Regions from separate parts of the Arthrobacter sp. TmtSoilC51 genome, predicted to be linked through region 2. Evidence: riboswitches for the same ligand, from Rfam matches in the RefSeq annotation. Region 2 holds a riboswitch; the other holds the start of a gene.
What was found. Region 2 has a riboswitch for cyclic di-AMP ahead of ACZ5G6_RS01885 (NlpC/P60 family protein). Riboswitches for the same ligand answer to the same signal wherever they lie in the genome.
Positions count from the first base shown of each region.

Region 1: another riboswitch for cyclic di-AMP. It lies ahead of ACZ5G6_RS21960 (hypothetical protein); the one in region 2 lies ahead of ACZ5G6_RS01885 (NlpC/P60 family protein).

Region 1 is NZ_AP035877.1:4,806,634-4,810,028, forward strand. Features, by position in the region: gene ACZ5G6_RS21940 (alpha/beta fold hydrolase) at 1-202, shown strand, start outside; gene ACZ5G6_RS21945 (DUF6480 family protein) at 312-587, shown strand; gene ACZ5G6_RS21950 (ATP-dependent DNA ligase) at 668-1,735, opposite strand; gene ACZ5G6_RS21955 (hypothetical protein) at 1,783-2,016, shown strand; cyclic di-AMP (ydaO/yuaA leader) riboswitch at 2,146-2,296, shown strand; gene ACZ5G6_RS21960 (hypothetical protein) at 2,299-3,395, shown strand, end outside.
Region 2 is NZ_AP035877.1:381,234-384,628, reverse strand. Features, by position in the region: gene ACZ5G6_RS01890 (NAD(P)/FAD-dependent oxidoreductase) at 1-478, shown strand, start outside; gene ACZ5G6_RS01885 (NlpC/P60 family protein) at 645-1,409, opposite strand; cyclic di-AMP (ydaO/yuaA leader) riboswitch at 1,413-1,581, opposite strand; gene ACZ5G6_RS01880 (copper resistance CopC family protein) at 1,756-2,379, opposite strand; gene ACZ5G6_RS01875 (NCS2 family permease) at 2,493-3,395, shown strand, end outside.

The DNA.
Region 1 (3,395 bases), 710 kb from region 2:
ACTCCGAATTCCCGTGCTGGTGCTCCGCGGGAGCCGCGATCACGTGGCCGGACCGGACTGGGCGCTTCGCCTCTCGCGGGCAATCCCCCAAGGGCGGCTTGTGGAGATTCCAGGAGTGGGCCACGTGGCTCAGCACATGCGTCCGAAAGCTGTTGCGGACGCTATCAGGAGCTTTGTCGCTGCCACCTCGCGCCAGAGTTAGGCACTAACGCACGACGGCGGAGCCGGGCCCGGGTGCCCCTTGTTGGGCTTGCGACCGGGAGGCTGGCCGGGCAGGCTCAATAGTAAGTTTGCTTAGGAAGGGGTTCACCATGACCAGCTATGACCCGGAAGACGATCCGCGGACCTTCGGGGCCTCGGGCGCAACCGAGCGGGACGATACGGCCGGCGACACTGCGGGCGACCCGGGCGATGTCCACGCCGATCCGGATATGCGCCAGGAAGAGGACAAGGACCCCGCGGCATCGTCCAACCCCGATCCTGCGGACGGGAACATCACGGGACTGGAGCCCGGTGGCGGGGTGCCCCCGGGAGAAACCCCGCCGGGCGAGGGCAGTATGAGCGGCGACCAAGGCCACGAAGAGTAGGTCGTCTCCCAGCCGCTGTTTCGTCGCTGCCCAACAACGTAACAGCGGCCCAACGACGTAATAGCGGCGGCCGACTCCGGTTACGGCAGCCTCAGGATCTCCCCGAGGTCGTAATCAGCCGGCTCCTCCAGCTGGGAATAGGTGCAACTCCCTGGAGTCCGGTCCGGCCGCCACCGGCGAAACTGGGTGGTGTGCCGGAACCGCTCGCCCTCCATGTAGTCGTAGGCGACCTCGATGACGAGCTCTGGCCGGAGGGGAACAAAGGAGAAGTCCTTGCCAGCGCTCCACCGGCTCTGTGCGCCAGGCATGCGGGAGCCAGTGGTTGCTGCATCTCCTTGATCAGCCCACTGGCCCCAAGGATGTTCGCTGAACTCGGTCTGGTATGGCTCGAGTTCGGCCACCAGGCTTTCGCGCTTGGCCATGGGAAATGAAGCCACCACCCCAACGTGCTGCAGCTGGCCGGCGTCGTTATAGAGCCCGAGCAGCATCGACCCCACAACCTTTCCTGTCTTATGCCAGCGAAATCCAGCCACTACGCAGTCGGCGGTGCGTTCATGCTTGGTTTTGAACATGACCCGCTTATTCGGCTGGTATGTCCCGCCGAGCGGTTTGGAAAGTATGCCGTCCAGCCCAGCACCTTCCAGCTGCACGAACCAATCCTGCGCTTGGTCCAGTTCCGTCACCGCCGGCGTTACGTACACGGGCGCCTCAGCCTTGGCCAGGGCCTTCTCCAGGGCAGCGCGACGCTCGGAAAACGGCTTGTCCATGAGGTCCTCATCTCCTATCGCCAGGATGTCGAATCCAATGAAGGAGGACGGCGTCTTTTCAGCCAGCATCCGCACACGACTGTCGGCGGGGTGGATGCGCTGCTGAAGGCCTTCGAAGTCGAGCCTGTTGTTCGCTATGAGGACGATCTCGCCGTCGATGACGCACTTGTCCGGAAGGTTCTTCTTGAGGGCTTCCACCAGTTCCGGGAAATACCGTGTCATGGGGCGTTCGTTGCGGCTGCCCAGGATGATCTCGTCACCATCTTTGAAAACAATGGTCCTGAACCCGTCCCACTTGGGCTCGTAATGCCCCACATCCGGAATGTTGGGCACGGACTTGGCGAGCATGGGCGAAACGGGCGGCATCACGGGCAGGTCCATAGGACTATGTCTACCGGCCAGTACATGCCGAAAGCTAGTCTTGGGCGATGGATATCTTGGCCGTTCTTGTGGCCGTACTGGCAGCACCTGCCCTCATTGCGGCCCTTTGGTTCTGGGTCTCGCGCCAGAACAGCAAGGGGAAAGTCCGGCGCGGCGCCACGGGTGGGATGCTGGGTGTGGCGGACGAAATTTTCCGACCCGAGACCCATTACGCACACCAAGTCCAAAGGATCCAGCACGAGCTGCCCGCCCCGGCTCCGGCCCCGGAGCCTAAGTCCTAACCGACCTTCGCTCTGGAAGACGTCCCGCCCGTTACATTAATGTGACTTTAGTTTGCTGCTCATGTACCGTCGAAGAGCGACCCGTATCTCCGCTGGGCCGCTTCCGGGTTGACGCCGAGCTCTGCCGCAAACCGGAATCCGCCAGACTCGCGGCAGAGACGGGGGACCCAGAGTTCCCGGGCCTGATTCTCCATGGGCCCTTGGGGTGAAGCCGCCATGTGCGGCCGGACGGCCTCGTCCGAACCCGACAGCTAACCTCGCAGGCGTTGAGAGGCAACCACCATGTCCCCAACCATGGATCAGCCGCGCCGCGCCCAAATAGCGCGCGAGCGTACCCAGCCAACCGGACGCCGTCGGGCCCAACCCAGCGGATCCTCCACCAGTGCGCCAGCAGCAGAAGCAGCGTCAACAAGCACGACGCCGGAACCCACCGCTGCTTCTAATCCCACCACCGCGGCACCCACTACGCGCGCGGCCGCTCGCGCCGCAGAGCGTGAGCGGGCAGCCCAGGCGGTCATCGCTCTTGCTGAAACAACGCCCGCGGACTCTGCTCCGTTGGAACCGGCAACGGCTGCGATTCCAACTGTTCAAGCTCCCGCACCGATCGCCCCCGAACCGGCTTCCACTCCGGAGCCCGCCACTGCCGCCATCCCGACGGTGGATGCCGCTTCTTCCACTCCGGAGCCCGCCACTGCCGCCATACCGACGGTGGCCGCTGCTTCACCGATGCCCTCTGCATCCCCGGCACAGGCGAAGAGCCCCGCCCAGCTGGCGGCAGCCGCCACCGCTGCGGCTGGCCTCGCAAGCCGGAAGGCCCTCCGCACGCGAGCAGCCCAGCCCTCGGCAGGCGGTGCCCCTACGTTCGGAGCTTCATCCTTGGGCGGGTCATCAGTGGGTGGATCGTCCTTCAGCCACGAACCACACGCCGTCCTCACAAAGGCGGCCTCGGTCAAGACAATGGGCCAGCGCATGGCAGTCGTCGCCGGAGCTTTGGGCTTGGTATTGACCGTTGGCACCGTGAGCCAGGCCTTCGAGCTTCCCTTCTTCGGGCAGGAAACACCGGCCCAGGAAGCCAGTGACGCAAAGACTGGTGGCGACAGCAGGCAGTCAACCTCGGCCACCCCCGCACCCAGCTCGTCCAACTCCACTGCTGCTTCGGCGGCCACCAGCGAGGCCGGACAGCCGGCAACTGTTGCAACGCAGTCGTCAGAAGAGGCACCCGCTCAGGGATCGCCGTCGTCCCTTCCGACTCCGCAAGTTTCACTCGCGGATCCTGTCTGGGTTCCTTCGGCAGTCCCGTCGGCTGTTGTTCCTGTGCCGGGCGTGACAACTCCTGTCCCAACCCAGCCAGCCCCGAGCCCGGTTCCGTCGGACACGGT
Region 2 (3,395 bases):
CAACGAGATCCTGCGCCACTTGCGCAACTACGCCGCCAGCCACCATCTGGATGTCCGCAACACCACACGCGCTGTTCGCCTGGACTTCCTCGGTGGAGACTCCACGCTGCAACTTGGATATGGACTCGCAGCGAGCCTGAACACGGCCAGCCTCAAGGCCGGGCTAAGTGTTTACGGGCCGCTTGAATCCACCCCACGGCAATGGGCCGTGCATACGGCCAGTGGAGTCCTCCTGGCCGACCACATTGTGGTGACGCGCTGCGCCCAGAGTCAACTGCGCCGCATGCTGGCCGATCTCGGCATCGCCATTGGCCAGAACCTCGTGGCAGCCATGCGTGCCGTCGGCATGCACTTGGTGGGCGTTGGCGAACTCATCACCCCCACGCCCAAGGAAGTACTCCGGCAAGCCAAAGCCGTGGGGCAAGCGATCTCATCCAAGGTGGCTCTCCCAGCTGGGCCGGGCATCGCCCTGGCGTAGAAACCACCGAAGGCCAGTTCAGTCCTTGCCTTAAACGAACAAAAATTAACTCAAAAGAGCGGTACGTAAAGGGTCGATTGCTAAAGGGCCGGTTACGAAAAAAGGCCGATGCCTTCGAAGACTTTGGTCCTCGAAGGCATCGGCCTTTTGAGCTGGAGCGTGAAGCTTAGGCGCCAGCGCGTACGTACGTGATGGGGCCTGTTGCGGTAAGCCAGCTGATCGGGTGGATGCCCGTCTGGTTACCGTTGATGCCACCGCTGATGGCCTGGCCGTTGCCGATGTAGATAGCTACGTGGCCGGACTGGACGATCATGTCACCGGGCTGGGGGTCGCTGACAACCTTGCCGTAGTTCATGAACTGCATGGGTGCGAGGTCGCCAACCGGAATGCCTGCGGAGCCGAGGGCCCTTTCGACCATCGCGGTGCAGTCCTGGAAGATGCCGATCTGGGCGTAAGCCGAGGCGACCATGGCAGCGTTAATGCCACCAACAGCCGGAGCTGCAGCAGCAGGGGCAGCCGCGACGGGAGCGGCAGCAGTGGTTGCCGCCGCCTGAACGGTAGCGGTCGCAGGAGCCTTGGCCGCCGGGGCCGGAGCAACGGGCGCCGGCTTTTCAATAACGGGAGCCGCTACGGAAGCAACCGCAGGGCGCTCGAAGTTGACCTTGGCCGTGGATGCGGCCGTAACAACCTTGGTGGGACCCTCGGTGACGGTCTCGGCGACCGTAGCAGGGCTGGAGTCGCGCTGAACAGGGGTTTCTGCTGCGTGGGCAGCAATGGAACCCGTAAGGACGAGGCCCGAAGCTGCTGCGATGACAGCGGCCTGGCGACCTGCGCCCGAGGCGTTGCTGGCAACGGCCTTGGAGATTGAGATGAACGGATTAGGACGTACGCTGTCCGCCTTACGACGGCCGCGAAGAATGCGTGAAGACATGAAAGAGCCTCTCCCGATGCCTGCGAGGTTAGCTGTCGGATTCGGATGGGAGTCACCCGGCCACTATCCCCCGCTGTTCAGCGGAAGCTTCGTGACTTCACCCCAAGGCGCGCTCTGAAAGCGGGCCAAAATGGGTTCCCCGTCTCTGCCGTAGGTTTGTCTGCGAACGGATTCCGGACTGCGGCAGAGCTAGGCAATCAGGCCGGAAGTGCCCGCTACGTGGAACAGGCACAGGTACAACCGTACGGGAAGATCATCTCAAAGTCACATTTACGTAACGAGAAGTTCAGTTTTGGCGTGTCGCGGTGACCATTTCGAGATCTTCGCAAGTATGTAGAAAACCTTGTTATTCCGGGGAATTTTCGCCATCCGGGTCGTTGGGAACCGCGAGTTTCTTCCGGGCTGTAACAGCGAGGAAGATCACCAGGGCAATCGCCACCACGGCGAGGCCAACGATGCTCCAGGGGAAGGGCTGGGAAGCGGCCGGAGCCGGCTCAATGTTTTCGGTACCGGGGGCCGCCGTGCCCGCCGTCGGAACAGCCACCGAAGCCGACTGGGAGGCACCTGCCTGGCCGCTCGCCGTCGTCGTGCTTGTCCCGGATGCCGTAAACGTAAAGGTGCCCTCGATGGGGTGCGAGTCGGAGCTGACCACGCGCCAGACCACCGTGTATTCGCCGGCCGGAGCACCCTGCCGAAGTTTCTGCACGGCCATGTTGTCGATGATTTCCACTGCGCCGTCCGCCCAGTTTTCGCCACCAGAGGTGACAGTCACACCCGAGCCGATGGCCAGCGGCCGGTTGTTGAACGTGATGGATACCGACGCCGGCACTTCAGTCACCCGGGCACCGTTCGCCGGGTTTGTTGATTCGGCGACGTCGTGGGCGGAGGCCGGGGCGGCGGCAAACAGCAACGCTGAAGCGAAAGCCAGCGCGGCGACGACGGCGGCCAGAAGCGGGCGGATGGTACGCATGGGGCGGTTTCTCCTAGTGTTGGCTTCCTTACAGACTAGGCGAATCGTCCCAGCGGCCCACATTGGCGGGCATAGGATTTGAGAGCAAACTCCCCCGATCCCCGGAGACCTTCATGCTTAAACAAGGTTCTGCAATCGACCGTTACTTCAAGATCTCCGAACGCGGTTCCACGTACTCGCGGGAAATACGTGGCGGATTCGCCACCTTCTTTGCCATGAGCTACATCGTTGTGCTGAACCCGCTGATCCTTTCCGGGGCAGACTCCAGCGGAGCTTCGCTCGGCTTCACGGCCGTCGCGGCCACTACGGCCTTTGTGGCCGGTATCCTCACCATCCTCATGGGCGCTTGGGCGAAGCACCCCTTCGCCGTGGCAACTGGCCTTGGCGTGAACGCATTCGTAGCGGTGACAGTTGCCTCCCACCCGGAGCTGACGTGGCCGGACATGATGGGCCTTGTGGTGCTTTCGGGCGTCACCATGCTGATCCTGGTCCTCACCGGATTCCGCACGGCCGTTTTCAAAGCCGTCCCGGAAGCTCTCAAGACGGCAATCGTGGTGGGCATTGGCCTCTTCATCGCCCTGATAGGCCTTGTCAACGCAGGCTTTGTCCGGCGCATCCCGGATGCCGCGGGCACCACTGTCCCGCTCGGCCTGGGTGTGGACGGCAAGCTGATGGGGTGGCCTACGTTGGTTTTCGCTGTCGGCCTGATCCTGACCATCGCGTTGGTAGTGCGAAAGGTCCGCGGCGCGATCCTGATCGGCATCGTGGTCTCCACTGCCCTGGCCGCCATCCTCGAATTCACGCTCCATATTGGCCCAAGCTTCGACGGCAAGAACGTCAACCCTCGCGGCTGGTCCCTCGTGGCTCCCACACTTTCCGAATGGGGCGCTCCGGACCTCTCCTTGATTGGTAAAGCCAACCCCTTCGGCGCCTTTGAGCACCTCGGTTTCGTGGCCGCCGCGCTGCTGGCTTTCGTGATCCTCCTCAGCATCTTCTTCGACGCCATGGGCACCATG